4 regions of the Crystallibacter crystallopoietes genome follow, and region 1 is predicted to be linked to each of the others. Evidence: riboswitches for the same ligand, from Rfam matches in the RefSeq annotation. Region 1 holds a riboswitch; each other region holds the start of a gene.

What was found. A riboswitch is a leader RNA that binds a small molecule or an ion and turns the genes downstream of it on or off. The one in region 1 is predicted to bind S-adenosylmethionine.
Region 2: linked by a shared signal. The riboswitch ahead of AC20117_RS11125 (hypothetical protein) and the one ahead of AC20117_RS08400 (acyl-CoA dehydrogenase family protein) in region 1 are both predicted to bind S-adenosylmethionine.
Region 3: linked by a shared signal. The riboswitch ahead of AC20117_RS21825 (aminotransferase class V-fold PLP-dependent enzyme) and the one ahead of AC20117_RS08400 (acyl-CoA dehydrogenase family protein) in region 1 are both predicted to bind S-adenosylmethionine.
Region 4: linked by a shared signal. The riboswitch ahead of AC20117_RS03920 (OsmC family protein) and the one ahead of AC20117_RS08400 (acyl-CoA dehydrogenase family protein) in region 1 are both predicted to bind S-adenosylmethionine.

The regions. Positions count from the first base shown of each region.
Region 1 covers NZ_CP018863.1:1,761,638-1,766,338, reverse strand. The annotation lists gene AC20117_RS08405 (MFS transporter) at 9-1,355, opposite strand; SAM riboswitch class I at 1,449-1,615, opposite strand; gene AC20117_RS08400 (acyl-CoA dehydrogenase family protein) at 1,695-2,909, opposite strand; SAM riboswitch class IV at 2,995-3,108, opposite strand; gene AC20117_RS08395 (CoA-binding protein) at 3,174-3,590, opposite strand; SAM riboswitch class I at 3,683-3,797, shown strand; gene AC20117_RS08390 (cobalamin-independent methionine synthase II family protein) at 3,809-4,701, shown strand, end outside.
Region 2 covers NZ_CP018863.1:2,381,528-2,386,228, forward strand. The annotation lists gene AC20117_RS11120 (TM0106 family RecB-like putative nuclease) at 1-1,272, opposite strand, end outside; gene AC20117_RS11125 (hypothetical protein) at 1,401-1,727, opposite strand; SAM riboswitch class IV at 1,738-1,905, opposite strand; SAM riboswitch class IV at 2,070-2,192, shown strand; gene AC20117_RS23290 (hypothetical protein) at 2,221-2,385, shown strand; gene AC20117_RS11130 (PIN domain-containing protein) at 2,382-2,843, shown strand; gene AC20117_RS11135 (LysR substrate-binding domain-containing protein) at 2,896-3,816, shown strand; gene AC20117_RS11140 (MFS transporter) at 3,947-4,701, opposite strand, start outside.
Region 3 covers NZ_CP018863.1:4,743,003-4,747,703, forward strand. The annotation lists gene aroA (3-phosphoshikimate 1-carboxyvinyltransferase) at 1-468, shown strand, start outside; gene rsgA (ribosome small subunit-dependent GTPase A) at 470-1,573, shown strand; gene hisN (histidinol-phosphatase) at 1,642-2,529, shown strand; SAM riboswitch class IV at 2,644-2,756, shown strand; gene AC20117_RS21825 (aminotransferase class V-fold PLP-dependent enzyme) at 2,798-4,177, shown strand; gene AC20117_RS21830 (class I SAM-dependent methyltransferase) at 4,330-4,701, shown strand, end outside.
Region 4 covers NZ_CP018863.1:802,904-807,604, reverse strand. The annotation lists gene AC20117_RS03925 (FMN-binding glutamate synthase family protein) at 1-1,476, shown strand, start outside; SAM riboswitch class IV at 1,547-1,662, shown strand; gene AC20117_RS03920 (OsmC family protein) at 1,699-2,238, shown strand; gene AC20117_RS03915 (DUF1918 domain-containing protein) at 2,298-2,483, shown strand; gene AC20117_RS03910 (APC family permease) at 2,816-4,162, shown strand; gene AC20117_RS24095 (hypothetical protein) at 4,294-4,428, opposite strand; gene AC20117_RS03905 (hypothetical protein) at 4,470-4,649, opposite strand.

The DNA.
Region 1 (4,701 bases):
GGCTCGGGTCAAGGCGCGGAGACGAGCTCCGGCTGCGCATCTGCCTGCGCGTTTCCGGACAACGGACGGTCCTTGGTCTCGGGAGCCTTGAGCGTGGCGATGATCGTGATGGCCGAGACGCCGAGGAAGTACACGATGACCCAGACCGGATTCCCGCCGCCGGCCGCCAGCAGGGCCGTAGCCACCAAGGGTGCCAGGCCGCCGCCGAGTACCGAGCCGAGCTGGTAGCCGAGGGAGACCCCGCTGAACCGGACCCGGGTGCTGAACAGCTCGGAGAAGAACGCAGCCTGCGGACCGTACATGGCGTCATGTCCGACGTTCAGGCCGAACACCACGCCGAGGACGATCAGGAAGAACACCCCGCTGTCGAGCAGCCAGAAGAACGGGATGACGGCCACGGCGCTGCTGATTGCCCCGAAGAGGTAGACCCTGCGCCGGCCGATGACATCTGACAGCCAGCCCCACAGCGGGACGGTGACCAGGCCCAGCGCGGACGCGATCAGCACGGCGGCCAGGCCGGTGTTGCGGTCCGTACCGGAGACTTGGGTCAGGTACGTCAGGATAAAGACGGTGTAGACGTAGTAGAAGGCGTTCTGCGCAATGCGGAGGCCGGTAGTGAGCGCAACCTGCCGCGGGTGGGTCTTGATGCTTTCCAGCACCGGGCGGTCAGCGACCTTCTCTACCTGCTGCACACGCTTGAACTCTGCGCTGTCTTCGACAGACAACCGGATCACCAGTCCGACGGCGACCAGCAGCAAGCTGGCCACGAATGGGATCCGCCAGCCCCAGGCCAGGAACTGTTCGTTGGTCATGGAGTTCTCCAACACCAGCAGCACGCCCGTGGCCAGCAGCATGCCGGAAGTGGGCCCGAGCTGTGTGGCGCTGCTGGTCAGTCCGCGGCGCTTCGGCTTGGCGTGCTCCACCGTCATCAGGGCCGCACCGGCCCATTCGGCCCCGTAGCCGATGCCCTGGAGAACACGCAGCAGCAGCAACAGTACGGGGGCGACCCAGCCGATCTGTGCGTAGATCGGCAGCAGGCCGATGGCGGTAGTGGCCAGACCGGTCAGCAGCAGCGAGGCAACAAGCACGGTCTTGCGACCGATCCGGTCACCGAAGTGGCCGCCGAGAATGCCGCCGACCGGACGGGCGACGAAGCCGACGGCATAGGTGGCGAAGGCGGCGATGGTGCCGACCAGCGGTTCGGCCGGGGCGAAGAACAATGGCCCGAAAACGGTGGCCGCCGCGAGCCCGTACAGGACAAAGTCATAGCCTTCGATCGTCGTGCCGATGAAGCTGGCTACGGCGACCTTCGTGGTCATTTTCTTCGGCGGGGAAGGGTTTGTGGTGGTGCTCATTACTGTCTCTCCTGTGGCGTCAGCCGAGAAGATGCAGCGCACATCCGATCGGACCACGGCGGAAGGCAGTGGGAAGGACCGGTTGAGGCGCTTACTCCATCGGTCCTGGCAGTAGCACCCTACGGAACAGGTCTTACTGCGCTTGTTCGGCGCAGCCCTCGACAAGTTCCTTGTTATCAGCGCGAATCCAGGGAGATTCGTCGTGACCAGGGTTGCTGCGGCGTCATAGAGCCAGGTCTCTCAGCCGCTCGGGATGGTTACACGTTCAGTGTGGGGCCAGTCACCGGTCCACGAAAAAGCGGTCCGTCACATGCCGTAACCCGCCTCACAGTGGAAAGGCTAGACTGCCGCGGTTCGGCGTTCCGCATCGGCGCCGGCAACACCGATGGTCCAGACATAGGGCGGTTCCGTGGCGTTGACCTCCCAGTCGCCGACGATCCGCGACTTGTAGATGAACGGGTTGTGCGTGGCCACGGTCCGGGCGTTGCGCCAGTGCCGGTCCAGCGCTTTCCCCGTGCTGGTCGACGAGGCACCCAGCACATTGAACAGGGCTCCCGCCGCGTCGGGCACCAGAGCGCTCAGCACAATCTGCGCCTGGCCGGATTCAAGTTCGATGGCGATGTTGGCCGCCTTTTCGGCGTCGTCGTTCTGCAATCTTGAAGCGAAGACCCGGTCGAGGGTCTGAGCTACGCGCAGGGTGGTGGCTTCCGCGGCGTAGGCCTTGGCGCTGATTTCGCCGACAACCTGCAGAATCTGGGCGTCGTTGCGCACCAGCGGGGCGTTGCCATGGCCGAAGACGCGCTTCCGCTCGCGCACGTTCGCCGCGACGTCGGTGACCACGGCCTTGGCGATGCCGGCCAGGCTGACCAGCAGGATGTGCTGGTAGAGGGCGGTCTGGTAGGGGAAGCGGTCGGCGAAGGCGGAGACGTTGGCGGGGCCCACTTCGGCGTCGGTGAACACCGTGGTCCCGCTGCCCGTGAGCCGCTGGCCGAAGCCGTCCCAGTCGTCGAAGGTCTCCACGCCGGCGGTCTTGGTGGAAATGATGACGGAGACGTCGGTGCCGTCAGGGCGTTTGGCCGTCACGTCGATCCAGTCGGCGAAGATGGTGCCGGTGGTGTAGAACTTGCGCCCGTTCAGCACGAGCTTGCCGCCGGCCTCGTCCAGCACAGTGCCGGTGCCGCCGACGCCCGGCTCGGTCCACGCGTTGCCGGCCAGCTGGCCGTTGGCGAAGCGCTGCAGCCAGACGCTGCGGTCTTCGCGGTGGTGGTGGTAGAGGTGTTCTTCCGTCAGGGCGATGTGCGCGCGCAGGGCCTGCGGGATGTTGCTGTCGGCCGCGGCAAGCTCGATGAGCAGCTGGGTGAATTCTTCCCAGTTCAGGCCGTCCCCGCCGAATTCCGCGGGGATGCGGGCGGCGCCGAAGCCGGCTTCCTTCAGCCAGCCGATTTGCTCGAACGGCAGTTCCCTGGCCTGTTCACGGTCCAGTGCACCGGCGGCGATGCGGGCGAAGATCGGCCGGTACTTGGCGGCGGCCGTTGCGAATACGTTATCGGACATGATGTGCTCCTGGGGCAGAGGCTCCCGCCTGCCTGCGGCGCGCAACAACCACGTAGATTCGAGGTAAGGGGACGCAGCCGGGAGGGGGCCGTACTTGCCGGACACGGTTTGTGCGCGGCCAGATCCTCATCTGGGGCACCCCACTACGGGAGAGGGTTGCCGCCCAACCAGCCAGAGCTTGTCGTTGGGACTCTTGATCTTGGAGTTCAGTATGCCGAGGAGCCGGGCTCCCCGAAACAAAGATGAAGTTATGTGAATGCGGGGCTACAAACCGAGGTACGGCGCCTCGATTTTCGGGCAGGTATCCATCACGACGTCGAGCCCGGCGGCCTTGGCCCGTTCCGCCGCGGCTTCGTCGATCACGCCGAGCTGCAGCCACACGGCCTTCGCCCCGACCTCAATCGCCTGGTCCACCACAGGCCCGACCTTGTGCGAGTTCACAAAGCAGTTCACCACGTCGATCTCGCCGGGAATCTCCGCCAGCTTCTTGTACCCCTTCTGCCCGTGGACGTCGTCGCCCTTGAGGCTGACCGGAATGATCTCCATGCCCAACCGGTCCATCATGTAGCGGGACACACTCAGCGCCACGCGACGCGGGTTGTTGGAGAGGCCTACCACGGCCCAGCGCGCCGGGGTGCTCAGGAGCCGCTTGATGACTTCGGGATCATTCTGATGCGCCATGCCGCCAGCCTACCTGCGTCACATTCACTCGGGAATGCCAGGCCGCGGTAGGCGGACTTGCGCCGGCAACTCCAAATGCCATTTAGTGGGAGGACCCATCCCGAGCGGCCGAGAGACCTGGATCGATGAAGCCGCAGCAACCCGCCCCCTTGCACAAGCCGTCAGGCTGACCACGGGCAACGGTGCTACTGCCAGGACCGATGGAAAGGAACTCCACCATGTCCTCAAACACCGACCACATCCGCGTCACCCACGCCGGTTCGTTGCCGCGGACGCCGGAGCTGCTGGCCGCCAACGAGTCCAAGGATGCCAACGGAATTACCCCGGAATTCCTGGACCTGCTCGAAACTTCGGTGATCGACGTCGTCGCCCGCCAGCGGAACCTGGGCATCGATATACCGAACGACGGCGAGTACGGGCACGCCATGGCGAGCTCCGTTGATTACGGCGCCTGGTGGAACTACTCCTTCGCGCGCCTGGGCGGACTGGAGCCGACCAATGTGGACCGCTGGGCCGATGCCGAAGTGCGCCGCTCCTCCCCCGGCAACATTGTGCTCACATCCTTCCCGGACCGGCGCGACCGGCAGAAGTTCAATGACGCCTACAACGATCCGTCGTCGGGCATTCTGGCGCACCGCAAGTCCGTCACGCAGCCGAAGATCGCCGGGCCGCTGACCTACACCGGGCATGACCTGGTGCAGTCGGATGCAACCAACCTGAAGAAGGGCCTCGACGCCGCCGGGCTGTCCGAGGGTTTCGTGGCCGCGCTGTCCCCGGGCTCCTGCGCCCGCGTGGCCAATGAGTACTACAAGACGGACGAAGAGCTGCTGTACGCCTGCGCCGATGCCATGCGTGAGGAATACAAAGCGATTATCGACGCCGGCCTGACGGTCCAGCTCGATGACCCGTCCCTGGCGGAGAGCTGGGACCAGATCAACCCGGAGCCCAGTCTGGAGGACTACCTGAAGTTCATCCAACTGCGCGTCGAGGCCACCAAATGGGCGCTGCGCGACCTGCCGCAGGAGCAGATCCGGCTGCACGTCTGCTGGGGCTCCTGGCACGGCCCGCACACGACCGACATCCCGTTCGCGGACATCATCGATTCCGTGCT
Region 2 (4,701 bases), 620 kb from region 1:
CAGCCGGCGCAGGGCCGCCTTTTCATAGTTGGCGTAGTGGTAGATGTGCAGGTCCGGATACCGTTCGCGCCGCTGCGCCACGTAATCCAGGAAACTGGCCAGGGCCCGGCCTTCCTCCGCACGGCTGTGCGCCCAGAACGGCAGGAACGGCGGCTTGTCCCGCGGCGAGACCGGGTTCTCCACCACGCCGAACAGGTACTCAAGGCCCCAGACGCCGGCGGCATCCTGCCAGAGCGGATCCCCCTCGAAGTCGAAGAAAATGTCACCCTCGCTGGGGCGGGGGAGCGCGGCCAGGGCGTTCTGCTCCAAGACCCTGTAGGCGACCTTATGGGGTTCGCCGTCTTTGTCCGTGAACTCGACCGATCCGTCCGGCTCCTGGACACCGGTCTGCATCCGCGCCTGGTCCCGCAGCCTGGCCAACGTCCCGCCGGAACCTTCGCCCGCTGGCAGCGGCATGGCGGCGAAATCGTCGATGGTGCGGATCCCGTCTGCCATCAGTTGCCGCCGGCGGGTGGTGCTCATGTGCGAAACCATCAGCAGGTCCCGGTGCAGTTTGACCTGCTCCGAGCAGTAATCGCAGCGGCCGCAGGCCGTATAGCGTTCGTCATTCCAGGCCACCGCATCCGGCTGCCCGCGGTGCTGGCCGGTGATGGCCAGGAACCGGGCCCGGCGTTCCTTGAAGGCGGGCAGGATGTCCGTCAGGCTGTGGTTGCTGTGCACGCCGTTTCCCAGCACCAGCGTGACCGTGGGGGAGGGCGTGATTCCGGCTTTGGCGAGCTGGTCGCCGTAGGCGGCAAGCTGCAGCAGGGCGGTCACCTTGGCGTGGCGGGCCAGCTTGGTGTCATACACCGCGTAACGCAACGTCCCGCCGTCGTTCTCCTTCACGAGGAAATCCGAGCGGCCGTGGAAGGTGCCGTCAAAAAAGGATGCCTGGAACACAACGTCCGCCCCGGTCTCCAGGGCTGCAATGGATTCGGCATGCTTGGCGGTGAGCTCCGGGCGGGTGTAGCCGGTGGTTTCGGCAATCTCCACAACGCCGACCCCGAACCGGTCCTTGAATTCCTGCAGCACCCGGTGCTCATGGACATCGCCGAGCACGGCCGTCCGCTCCAGCATCTCGTCCGGAGCGAAGACGGCCTTGGGCGTGCGGCCCAGCTTCTCGTCCAGCTTCCGCAGCAGCTGGTACTCGCAGCCGGCGGCGACCACCAGGTCACTGGCAGTGAAGACCAGCTCCGGTTCGGCACCGGCTGATTCGGATTCAAGCAGGAACACAAGGCCTCCCGGGCTGACGGTGCCGCCGGCGCCGGAATCCCTGAGTTGATTTCCGGCGTCCGCGATGTTGATAGACGTAATTAACTTCTACCAGCCCGGTCTGACAACTTATGACGATATTGCGGCGGTTACCTGTCCGCGGGGTCCATTTCCATCCGCACCAGCGAAAAGAAGCGGTTGCCAGCGCCGCTGCGGGTGCTGGGAATGAGCAGTTTTGCGTACTTCTCGCACCACTGGGCGGTGCCGTCGGAGTCCAGGGCGGCCTTTTGTACAGCGTCGATGTCCTCTGAGTAGAACATCTTCTGTACGCCCTGCTGGCAGAACTGCACCAGGCTGAGCTCGGCTTCAATGTGGATCCGGACATCCACCCATTCGTCAAAGATGCTTTCGTCCGGAAGGCTCGCGGCCTGGTCGGTGTGGTTGCGGTCGTGTGCTGTTGAGTATGTATTCATCATTTCGTTCTCTCGATAGTTCTTGCCCGCACGGGTCCCCCTTAGAACCTCGTCGTTCTGCGAATATGCAGGCCGCTTCGTCATCCGAACCACCCACGAACATGGGGTTGGTGCGTGACCGGTCGGAGCCTTTGCAACACCACCGGCTAGCCGACTGTGTTGCCCGTCACATCTCGTGAAGCACTCCTACTATATGGTCACGGACGCAGATAGCCAAACGATTGCCCACAGGTAAACATTCGGATTGGGCAAGATGTCGCTCCAAGTCGCTGGTTCTCGTCCTGTTACACAGCATGAACAACAGTGCGTGACGCAGGTGCCAAACCCGTGGCATACTCTCAACAGCTTCAGGAACTGCGGTCGCTAAGCTCCGACTTGGCCGCATACCAACCCCACGCTCTCTGGGTGGTTCGGATGACGAAGCGGCCTGCATTCGCCGTTGGCAGATGGTGCGGGCAAGAGCACGCGAAAGGACCGGTGCCCGGCACCGTTTTTCATGACCAGTATTTCCCCTGCGCGCCAGGATCTGCGCGTAATGAGCCTCAATGACTACGAGCAAGTAGCAGCCGCCCGGGAGGATTTTGTTGATTTCCTCCTGCGCACCGGCCGCGCTGCCGCCGCCAGGTCTGCTGCCGCCGGCCCGATCAACCCGGGCTCGTGAGGGAGCAAGCCGGCCTGCTGCTTGATACGGATGTGGTGACGGAGGTGCGTAGCGCCGAGCCGCACGCCGCCGTCGTCGATTTCCTGCAGCAGCGCCGACACCTGCGCATCTTCATCTCCGCGTTGACCGTTGGGGAACTGCGAGCCGCGCACGCCCAGCAGGAAACAGCGTCAAACAACGACGACGGCCGCTGGCTTGCGGAGCTGACCAAGCGCTTTGATGGCTTCATCCTGCCGGTGGACCTGAAGGTCGCGACGGTCTGGGGGCCAATGTCCAGCCGCCCGGATGTTCCGGCGGTGGAGTCGCTGATCGCGGCCACGGCCGTCCGGTACTGCCTGACGGTGGTGTCCCGCAACGTTGCCGGCTACAGCAAGCTTGCCGTGCCGGCCATCGATCCGTGGCAAGTGGGCCGGTACGCCGTGGCGCAGACCCCGGCTCCGGACCATAAGCCCGGGTAGTTCGCTAGCCAGGGTAACTGTGGAAGCGGGCGCAACTGGATAGGCTTTCCTTATGTTCCGGTACACCTTGCGCCAGATCCAGTACTACGTGGCCGTCGCGGAGTCCGGCTCCATCAGCGGCGCCGCACAGGCCTGCCATGTGTCGCAGGCGGGAATGTCGCTGGCCATCAACGAGCTGGAAAAGGCCGTCGGGACCCAGCTGATCGTCCGGCGGAAGGCGAAAGGCATTACCCTGACCACCGCCGGGCGGGGCTTCCTGAAGGACGCGCAGGTGCTCCTGCGCGAAGCCGAGGAGATCCAGGCCCGGATCGAGGAGCGGCACGGCGAGCTGGCCGGGCCGCTGGCGATCGGCTGCTACACCACGCTCTCGGCTTTCTGGGTCCCGTTGATGACGGCGGGTTTCGCGGCACCGAATCCCAAACTGGAGCTCACCATCACCGAAGGAGCGGCCGACGAGCTGCAGCTGCAGATGCTGGAGGGCAGGCTCGACGCCGTGCTGACCCACACGCGGCATGTCACCGGCGGCGCGGAAATGCGGGTGATCAAGGAAGGCCGGCCCTATATCCTGCTGGGGGCGGAGCACCGGTTGGCCGGCCGCGCGAAGATCGCCCTGCCGGAGCTCGCCTCGGACGACATGGTGCTGCTGGACATTCCCTCGGTGCGCGATAACCAGCTGCCGAACCTGCGCGACGCCGGGCTCGACCCGAAAATTGCCTGGCGGTCGACCAGTTTTGAAGCTGTGCGCGGGATGGTGGCCCGTGGACTGGGCTATACGGTCCTGGTCCAGCGGCCTCCGCTGGATGTCAGCTACGAAGGCTTGCCGCTGGTCTGCGTTCCCATCGACGGGCATATTGGCCACAGCGACATCTGTTTCGCCTACCCGGGGCGCCAGCGGTTAAGCCGGCGCTTGACCGCGCTGATGGATTATTGCGCCCAGAGCGTCGGCGCTGGCGACGGGGCAGCGGGGCGGTAGAGCAGGGAGGAGGCCGGGCTGACCGGGCGGCTGAACCGGAAGCGGCTGAGCCGAAACGCCGCTAACCGAAACGCCGCTTAACCAAGCGGTGCCGGCTCCCGCAGGAACCGGCACCGCCGTCGTCGTACTTTTATTTCATTTCACTGCTCAGGTCCATGTTCTTGCCTTCCTTGGTGGCCAGCACACAGACGGCCGCCACAACGAAGGACAGGAGCCAGACCAGGCCGACCAGCCACAGCTCCCCGCCGGCGACGATGACCAGACCGGAGACGATCATCGGCGTGAAGCCCGCGCCGAGGGTCGAGGAAGACTGGTAGGTCAGCGAGGCGCCCGTGTAGCGCATCCGGGTGGGGAAGAGCTCGGCCACGAAGGCACCGAACGGGCCGAAGATGACGCCCTGGATGATGCCGTTGGCCAGGAACAGGCCGATGGCGAAGCCCCACAGCGTGTCGGTCTGCAGCAGCCACAGGATGGGGTAGGCCAGGACGGCGCCGGCGATCATGCCGGCCAGCATGACCGGCTTGCGGCCGTACTTATCGCTCAGGCGGGCCGCGAACCAGATGGCCACGATGGTCAGGGTGGCGCCGACGGCCTTGATGTTGAGGACCGAGGTGGTGTCCACGCCCGCTTCGATGATGTAGGAGACGGCCCACACCGTCATCAGGCCCTGCACGGTGTAGGAGCTCATGCCGGCCAGTACGCCCAGCACCAGGTTCTTCGGGTACTTGGTGACGACCTCGACGAACGGGATCTTCTTCTTTTCCGCGGTGGCTTCGAGTTCCAGGAACAGCGGTGTCTCGGCAACCTTGAGCCGGATGACCAGGCCCACGGCGATCAGCACGAGGCTCAGCAGGAACGGAATCCGCCAGCCCCAGCTCATGAACG
Region 3 (4,701 bases), 1.8 Mb from region 1:
CTGGCGCAACTCGGCGCCACTGTCAGCTACGAGAACGGCACCCTCACCGTAACCGGCGGGGCAGAGATCACCGGGGCGCAGCTCGCCGACACCAGCGAACTTGCCCCCACCACGGCGGCGCTCTGTGCCCTGGCCGGCAGCGAATCCAGGCTCACCGGAATTGCCCACTTGCGGGGACACGAAACAGACCGGCTGGCGGCTCTGGTCGCGGAAATCAATGCCTTGGGTGGCGACGCCGAAGAAACCGAAGACGGGTTGATCATCCGTCCGAGGCCACTGCATGGCGGGGTCTTCCATTCATATGAGGACCACAGGATGGCCACCGCCGGAGCCATTATCGGGCTGGCAGTCGAGGGCGTGGAAGTCGAAGACATCGGCACCACGGCCAAGACCATGCCCGAGTTCCCGCGGCTATGGCAGGACCTGTTCGAGACTTCCGTCCGCCAGTCCGAGGCGGGAGCGCTCTAAGGTGGTGCGCGGCAACCGTACGTGGGACGAGTCCGATGTCCGCATCCGTCCCAACAAGCGCGGCTCGCGTCCGCGTACCAAGGAACGGCCTGCCCACGAAGACGCCGTCATCGGGCGGATCATCACCGTGGACCGCGGCCGCTACACCGCGGTCGTCGATGAAGACACTGCCCGGGAACGGGTGGTTGTCGCCGCCCGTGCCCGGGAGCTTCGTCGCAGTCCGGTGGTGGCCGGCGACTTCGTAGCGCTCGTCGGTGACATTACCGGTGAGCCGGATACGTTGGCCCGGCTGGTCCGGATTGAGGAACGCCGGACGCTGTTGCGCCGCAGCGCCGACGATACAGATCCCGTGGAGCGGGTAGTCGTCGCCAATGCAGACCAGCTGGTCATCGTCGTGGCCGCCGCAAACCCCGAGCCGCGCACCGGTTTCATCGACCGCGCCTTGGTAGCGGCGTACGACGCCGGTATCAGCCCGCTGCTGTGCGTCACCAAAGCGGACGTCAAGGATCCCGAAGAACTGCTCTCCAACTACCGGCACCTGGACCTGCCCGTGATCGTCAGCCGGACGGCCGGCACGGAGGGCTCCGGGGTGGATGCACGGTCCGCCGACGGGCTGTCTGCCCGTCTCGACCGTGACGCCGTAGCGGCGCTCCGTGGCTATCTGGATGGGATGGTCAGCGTCATGCTCGGCCATTCGGGCGTGGGCAAGTCCACCATGGTCAATGCCCTCACGGGGGCGGAGCGCGCCACGGGGGGAGTCAACGCGGTGACCGGGCGGGGCCGGCATACCTCCTCCTCGGCGCTGGCCCTGAAGCTGGCCGACGCTCCGGCTGGCAGCTGGATCATCGACACGCCCGGCATCCGTTCTTTTGGACTGGCCCACGTGGACCCGGACCGGATCATTTCCGCTTTTCCCGATTTGGAGCCCGGGACGGCGGACTGCGAGCGGGGCTGCAAGCACGACGACCATGCCGTCAACTGCGGCGTGGACGCCTGGGTGGCCTCCGGGCAGGCCGGCGAATCCGGCCCGGCACGGCTGGCCTCGCTGCGCCGTTTGCTGGGAACGGAAGAACGCGCCCAGGCGAAGGAACTCGGGTTCCAGTAGCACCGCCGTCGTCGGTCAGGGACTTCACATCCCGCATCCGGCCGCCAAATAAGGATAAGTTGAAGCCTATGACCCGTGACGTTCAAAGCTATAACGACGATCTGCGCCTGGCCCATGTGATGGCCGATTCCGTGGATTCGCAGACCATGGCCCGCTTCAAGGCGCTGGACCTGAAAATCGAGACCAAGCCGGATCTCACCCCTGTCACGGATGCGGACCGCGCCGCTGAAGAGGCCATCCGCGGCCAACTCTCCCGGGCCCGGCCGCGCGACGCGGTCCTCGGCGAGGAATACGGCAGCAGCGGCCACGGCTCCCGCCGCTGGATCATCGATCCCATCGACGGCACGAAGAACTTCGTCCGCGGGGTGCCGGTCTGGGCCACCTTGATCGCGCTGGTAGACGAAGACCGTCCCGTGGTCGGCCTGGTCAGCGCGCCGGCTCTGGGCAAGCGCTGGTGGGCCGCGACCGGAACCGGTGCCTACATGGGACGTTCGCTGTCCGCGGCCACCCGGCTCCGGGTATCCGATGTCAACCGGCTCGAGGACGCGTCCCTCTCCTATTCCAGCCTCACCGGCTGGCAGGAACGCGGCAACTTCCCGGAGTTCCTCGGCCTCACCGAATCCGTCTGGCGCACCCGTGCCTACGGGGACTTCTGGTCCTACTGCATGGTGGCCGAGGGCGCCGTCGACATTGCCTGCGAACCCGAACTCAACCTCTATGACATGGCGGCCCTCGTGCCGATCGTGACCGAGGCCGGCGGACGGTTCAGTTCGCTCGAGGGCGAGGACGGACCCTTCGGCGGCAACGCGTTGGCCACGAACGGCACGCTGCACGACGAGGTCCTCTACCGGCTCAATCCGCAGTTGCGCGGCCAGCGTCCGGCCGCACACCCGGAGGACGGGTCCCTGCCGGAAACCGCTCCGGAGGCCTCCATGGAGGCGGACGGCCTGCGCTGACGCTGTCTTTTGTGACGAATTACGACGGCGGCCGTCCCCATTCCGGGGATGGCCGCCTTTTCGTTCCCGTAACAAAGATGCGGCCCCTCCGGCCGGACAATAATCTCGATGGCAGGTCACGAGTGCCAGCGCTAAACCCCGGTTAGCTGGCCGGCAACCCTCCTCACGCGGCGGGGTGCCCCGGGTGACGACCTGGCCGTTCCTGACTGGTTCGGCAAGCGCGGATCCGCTCTGCCATTGGCACGGGTCCCTCACCAGATGAGGTCATATGAGCACCACCGTTATCGACTCCGCCCTGTCCCCCGAACTGCTGGCTGCGGAACAACCGTTCCAGGAAGTTACCGGGGCAGAACTCGCCGCTCCCCTGCTGGACGGCGGCGCCATACGCTATGCCAATCTGGACTACGCCGCGTCGGCACCCGCGCTGGCTTCCGTCACCGCCTATCTGGAGCAGCTGCTCCCCTACTACGCGAGCGTCCACCGCGGTGCCGGCTACGCATCCCAGGTCTCCACCTCCGTCTACGAGCATTCACGCAACGTCCTGCGTTCTTTTGTCGGCGGGCGGACCGATGACCTTGTCATCTTCACCCGCAACACCACCGACTCCCTGAACCTGCTGGCCGGCTGCATTCCGGCCGGCGGCGAAGTGCTGTACCTGGACATCGAACACCACGCCAACCTGCTGCCCTGGCAGGCGGTACCGCACCGCAGCGTGGTGGCCCGGCCAAGTATTGCCGCCACCCTCGAAGCCATCGAGGCCGAGTTGGCCGGTGGCCAGGTGGCTCTCGTTGCCATCACCGGCGCGTCGAACGTTACCGGCGAGATATTCCCGATCGCCGAAACCGCGCGGCTTGCCCACCGGTATGGGGCCCGGGTAGTGGTGGATGCGGCCCAGCTCGCCCCGCACCGGCGCCTCGACATTGCCCGGGACAACATTGACTACGTAGTCCTCTCCGGGCACAAGCTCTATGCCCCGTTCGGCGCGGGAGCGATCATCGGGCGGGCCGACTGGCTCGATTCCGGCACACCGCATCTGGCTGGCGGCGGCGCGGTGAAACAGGTCCGGCTGGACGGCGTGGTCTGGACTACGGGGCCGGCCCGGCATGAGGCTGGCTCGCCCAATGTGCTCGGTGCGGCCACCCTGGCCCGGGCCGCCGAGCACATCGCGCAACTGGATGAGGAAGCGTGGCAGCAGCATGAGTCCGTGCTGCGTGGGTATCTCATCGAGCGGCTGGAGGCGGTGGACTCGGTCACCGTGCACCGGATTTTCAGCGGCGAGGCCACCCCGCTGGATGCCATCGGCGTCGTTAATTTCTCGGTGGCTGGATACGACGCGGGCCTCGTCGCCGCGTATCTCTCGGCAGAACACGGCGTCGGCGTGCGGGACGGCAAGTTCTGCGCCCATCCCTTGCTCAACCGCCTCGGGCTGCCGTCCGGTGCGCTGCGTGCCAGCTTCGGGCTGGGGTCCCGCTTGGAAGACGCGGCCCGGCTCGCGGACGGAGTGGCAGCGCTGGTCCGCGACGGCCTGCGCCACGACTATGTCGTCGAGAGCGGACGCTGGGTGCCAGCGGTGGAAACACGGGCCTTCCCCGAGTGGGCACCGGCGACGCCGGGAACCGCCGGGGCGGCGCCGTGCTCCTTGGGCTAGGAACGTATCCCTGCACGCCGGATGGAGCATGATCTAATTGACCCGTCGTTTGCGAAGCCGCCTGTGCAGTGGGCACGGGCGGCTGGCGGCGTCAATGACAGGTCAAGGAGAGGCCCCAGCCAGAGGGCAGAGGGTGCACGAGGAGTGTGGCAGTGGTTCGCGGCGGACCCCGGATGGACGACGAACGGCGCCGGGAGTTCGGCAGCAGCTTCCAGCAGGGTGGCGCGCATTATGACCGGGTCCGTCCCGGCTACCCCGATGACGCCGTCGATTGGCTGGTGCCGCCGTCGGCACGGGACGCCGCGGATGTAGGCGCCGGTACCGGAAAATATACGGCGGCGCTGCTGGCCCGCGGGCTGCGGGTGACCGCCGTGGATCCGTCGGCCGACATGCTGGAGCAACTGGCAATCAACTACCCCGCAGCCCGGATCGTACTGGGGACGGCCGAACATACCGGCATCGACAATGACGCCGTCGATCTGGTGACCGTGGCACAGGCCTGGCACTGGGTGGATCAGGCGGCG
Region 4 (4,701 bases), 960 kb from region 1:
GTGGACGGAAAGCCGTTCAACCGCGATGTGCGGTCGCTGGTGTATGCGCGTGCCAAGGGCGAGAACAGCCACAAGGCCTTCGGCACGGAGCGCGAAGTGAACCAGATCGGCTACGAATACCTGATCCATTCCACCGCTCCGGTGGCGCCACCCAAGCAGCATCCCCGGATACCCTTGGGCGGGCCTGATTGCAGGCAGCCCTACGATATTTCGCTGTTCAACGTCTCTTCCATGAGCTTCGGCTCGCTGTCGAAGAATGCCGTGCTCGCGATGAACAAGGGTGCGGCGCTCGGCGGTTTTGTGCAGGAAACCGGTGAAGGCGGCCTGACGAAGTACCACCTCGAATACGGTGCCGACCTGATCTGGGAGATAGGTTCAGGCTACTTCGGCGCGCGGGACAAAGACGGACACTTCAGCCCAGAAGCCTTCATCCCGAAGGCGGCGCGTCCCGAGGTCAAGGGCATCAGCATCAAACTTTCGCAGGGGGCCAAGCCCGGTCTGGGCGGTGTCCTGCCGGGTTCTAAAGTCACCCCGGAGATCGCCGAAGCCCGCGGCGTGGAGATGGGCGTCGACTGCGTGTCGCCTGCCAGCCACAGCGCCTTCGGCACGCCGCGGGAACTGATCCGCTTCGTCAAGCAGCTGCGCGAGCTTTCCGATGGAAAGCCCATCGGCTTCAAGCTGTGCGTGGGCTCGCGGGTGGACGTGCTCGCCATTTGCAAGGCGATGCTGGAGGAGAAGGTGACGCCGGATTTCATCGTCGTCGATGGTTCCGAAGGCGGCACCGGCGCGGCGCCGCTGGAGTACCAGGACAACGTGGGCACGCCGCTGACGGAGGGCCTGATGCTGGTGCACAACGCCCTGGTCGGCGTGGGGCTGCGGGAGCGCGTCCGCATTGCCGCCGCGGGGAAGGTCGCCTCCGGCTCGGACATCGTCAAGCGCCTGATCGAAGGCGCGGACTTCACCATGAGCGCGCGGACCATGATGATGGCCACCGGCTGCATCCAGGCGCAGAAATGCCATACCAACGAATGCCCGGTGGGCGTGGCCACGCAGAACCCGCGGCTGGTGCGCGCGCTCAACGTCGAGGACAAGGGCCAGCGCGTTTTCAACTACCAGAAGCTCACTGTGGACGAGAGCGTCCAGATCATGGCGTCGATGGGCTGCAAATCCCCGGACGAGGTCTCGCCGCGGATGCTTCGGCGCCGCGTGGACCATCTGACCACGCGCTCCTACGAGAACATCTACAACTGGATGGAGCCCGGCGAACTGCTCAAGGATCCTCCCCGCGGCTGGAGCGAAGACTGGAACCTGGCCAACGCTGACTACTTCCGCGAACCGCCCAAGAAGCCAGCCGAGGACGAACACAAGACGGAGCCCGTACCCGGCAGTCCGGAGTATGACCGGGCCCGGATCCCCGGCGACAAACACCAGCCCGAAGGCCAGGTTGGCCGGCCCGAAGGCGAGCTGGGCCGCTAGGAACTATAGAAGTCCTCGTGTTACAAAACGGTTGAACGTACCGTGCTGCACCATGCAGAATCGGACACAGAATCAAGAGTTCCAACCTTCGGCCCTGGCCGGTTGGACGGCAACCCTCGTAGCTGTAGCGGGGTGCCCCAGGTGAAGATTCGACGCCGGCCCAAACGGGAGGCGTAAGTATGGCGCCCTGCTCCGGCGTGCGCCGACAGGAAGGATTCAACCATGACTGAAACAGCTCTCCGCGACCTGGCCGAAGATCGTGCCACCCGTCTGGATGAGGCCGGCGCCTTCTGGACCGGCAAGATCGCTGAAGACACCGCCAACGCCAAGCTGACGTTCAAGGTGGCAGGCCAGGGAACCGGCCCGGTGGCCACCCGTGTCACCGCGGGCAAACACGAGTTTTCCGTTGACGAACCGGCGGGCCTGGCCGGCGAGGATACCGCTGCCAGCCCGGTGGAGTACGCGCTGGGCGCCCTGGCTTCATGCCAGGTAGTGGTCTACCGGCTGTACGCACACCAGCTAGGCATCCGTTTCGACGAGATCAGCATCGACGCCGAGGGCGATCTGGACGTGCAGGGCCTGTTCGGCGCCGATCGGAGTGTGCGCCCCGGCTTCAGCGCGGTGCGGTTGAGCGTGAACATCAACGGCCCCGAAACGCAGGAACGCTACGAGGAGCTGCGCCGCACGGTAGACGCGCACTGCCCGGTGCTGGATCTCTTCGCCAATCCCACTCCGGTCAGCGCCGAGGTCTTCAAGAAGTAGCTCCGGCTATTCCCCTTCGGCGCGGTCCCTCGTACCCTAGGGCCAGGAGGTAATTCACGATGAAGGCATCGCCAGGCAACAGGATCATTGTCCGCGGCCGGACCGTCGAGTCGTCCGACCGGCACGGGGAAATCGTCGAGGTCAGGGGAGATGACGGCGCTCCTCCGTACTTCGTGCGGTTCGACGACGGCCACGAATCCGTGGTCTTCCCCGGTGGGGATTTCGTAGTCCAGCACAACCCCTAGCCGCGGGCCGCACAGCCCGCACCAGCCGATAGCTGACTGAGGGCGGCAGCATGCTCATGCTGCCGCCCTCAGCACTGTCCAGCGCCGGCCGCGCTGGGCAATAAGACGCAGCCAACGCAACATGGCCGTTTCAGGGCGAAACATCGTAGTAATGTCGTGCAGTTACTCTTGCCGTGATCGGCGCCACCCTCGCGTCGCCGGCAATTTCCCATGCCTGAACGGCATCTGAACGAGAAAGGGGCATCGGCGTGGCTGTGTCACAACACGAATCCGAACCCTCACTAAAGAAAGTACTGGGGCGCTTCGACGTCCTCGCCCTGGGCTTCGGGGCCATGATCGGCTTCGGCTGGGTGGTCCTGACCGGAGGCTGGCTGGAGTCCGCCGGAACCATGGGCTCGGTGACGGCCATGCTTGCGGGCGGCATCATCATGGCCGTGGTCGGGCTGACCTATGCCGAGCTGTGCGCGGCGATGCCCAAGGCCGGCGGCGAGCACAACTACATCATGCGCGCGATGGGCCCGCGCCCGTCCTTCATCGGTTCCTGGGCCATCATCGGCGGCTACGTGACCATCGTGGCCTTCGAAGCGGTGGCGCTCCCGCGGACCGTCCAATATATCTTTCCCAACCTCAGCCAGGTCAAGCTCTGGAACGTCGCCGGTTTCGACGTCCACCTGACGTGGGCGCTGGTAGGTGCCGTTGCCGCCGTCGTTATTACCTGGATCAACATCCGCGGTGTGAAGGAAGCCGGCATTGTGCAGACCTTCGTGGTGCTGTTCCTGCTGGCCATCGGCCTGGTCATGATCGCCGGCGCCTTCACCGGCGGCGAGATCTCCAACATGGAACCGTTCTTCAACGGCGGTATGACCGGTTTCTTCGCGGTGCTCGTGGTGGTGCCGTTCCTCTTCATCGGGTTCGACGTGATTCCGCAGTCCGCGGAGGAAGTGAACATTCCGGCCCGCCAGATCGGCCGGCTCGTGGTGGTCTCGGTCATCCTGGCCACCATTTGGTATGTCATGGTGGTGCTGACCACGTCGTCGGCCATGCCGGCCAGCGAGCTGGCCGGGACGGACATCGCGACGGCGGACGCCGTGGGCGCGATGTTCGGCTCGGACATGATGGCCAAGGTGCTGATCGCCGGCGGTATCGCGGGCATCCTCACCTCGTGGAACTCGCTGCTGCTGGGCGCGTCCCGGCTGATGTTCTCGCTGGCGCGCTCCGGGATGCTGCCGGCCTGGTTCGGCAAGCTGCACCCCAAGTACGGCACCCCTCATAATGCCCTGCTGTTCATCGGCGCGCTGAGCTTCCTGGCGCCGTTCTTCGGTGTGGAGATGCTGGTCTGGTTGGTAGACTCCGGTGCGCCGAGCATCGTGCTGGCCTACACCATGGTGGCGATTTCCTTCCTGATCCTGCGCCGCCGCGAACCGCAGATGGACCGGCCGCTACGGATCGGCGGCAAGGGCAAGGGCGGCATCGCGATCGGCATCGCCGCGGCCGTGCTGGGTGTGGCCTTGTTCAGCCTGTACATGCCGGGGATGCCGGCTCAGCTGGGCATAGAGCCGTGGATCCTCTTCGGCCTGTGGTGGGTCATCGGGCTGGTCTACTTCTTCCGGGTGCCCGCCGGTATCAAGGCCGGACCGCTGGCGGAAGAGCACGTGTTGGAGCGGGTCCGCTCGCGCTGATGAAGCACGCTTACTCGCGCTGAGGCAGCATATGCTGCACTGACAGCAAGACAACGACGGCGGTGGCCGCCTTTCGTCCCCGTGCCGGCAAGGTGCCGGGTCGGGGACGAAAGGCGGCACCGCCGTCCTAATCAGTAGCGGTACGGGTTGTCTTCGGCGGCGCCGTGGCGGGCGTGTTCGAAGCCTTCCTGCCAGGCGTCCCGGACCGCGTGGGTCAGCTCCGCCAACAGTCGGTACGAGGGGTGGTCGGGGCCGACCCAGAGCATTTCTTCCTGTGCCCGGTCAAGAATCCCGTGGATCTGTTCGCTCAGTGCTTTCTCCTCAGGGCGCCCATGATTTTCCCGCCGATGCTGCCGTGTTCCGTGCCGGCGGCTCCGTAAGTACCGCGCGTTCTGCCCCGCGTGGTGCCGGGTGTATGACCGGTGCCCATCCTGCCCTTGCCGCCCAACCGCTCGGCGGCCCGCTTGATCCTGTTACCTATACCCATGGTGTTTCTCCTATGGCTGGCAGTGCCCGCCTGCAAGGACGCCGACAGGTCA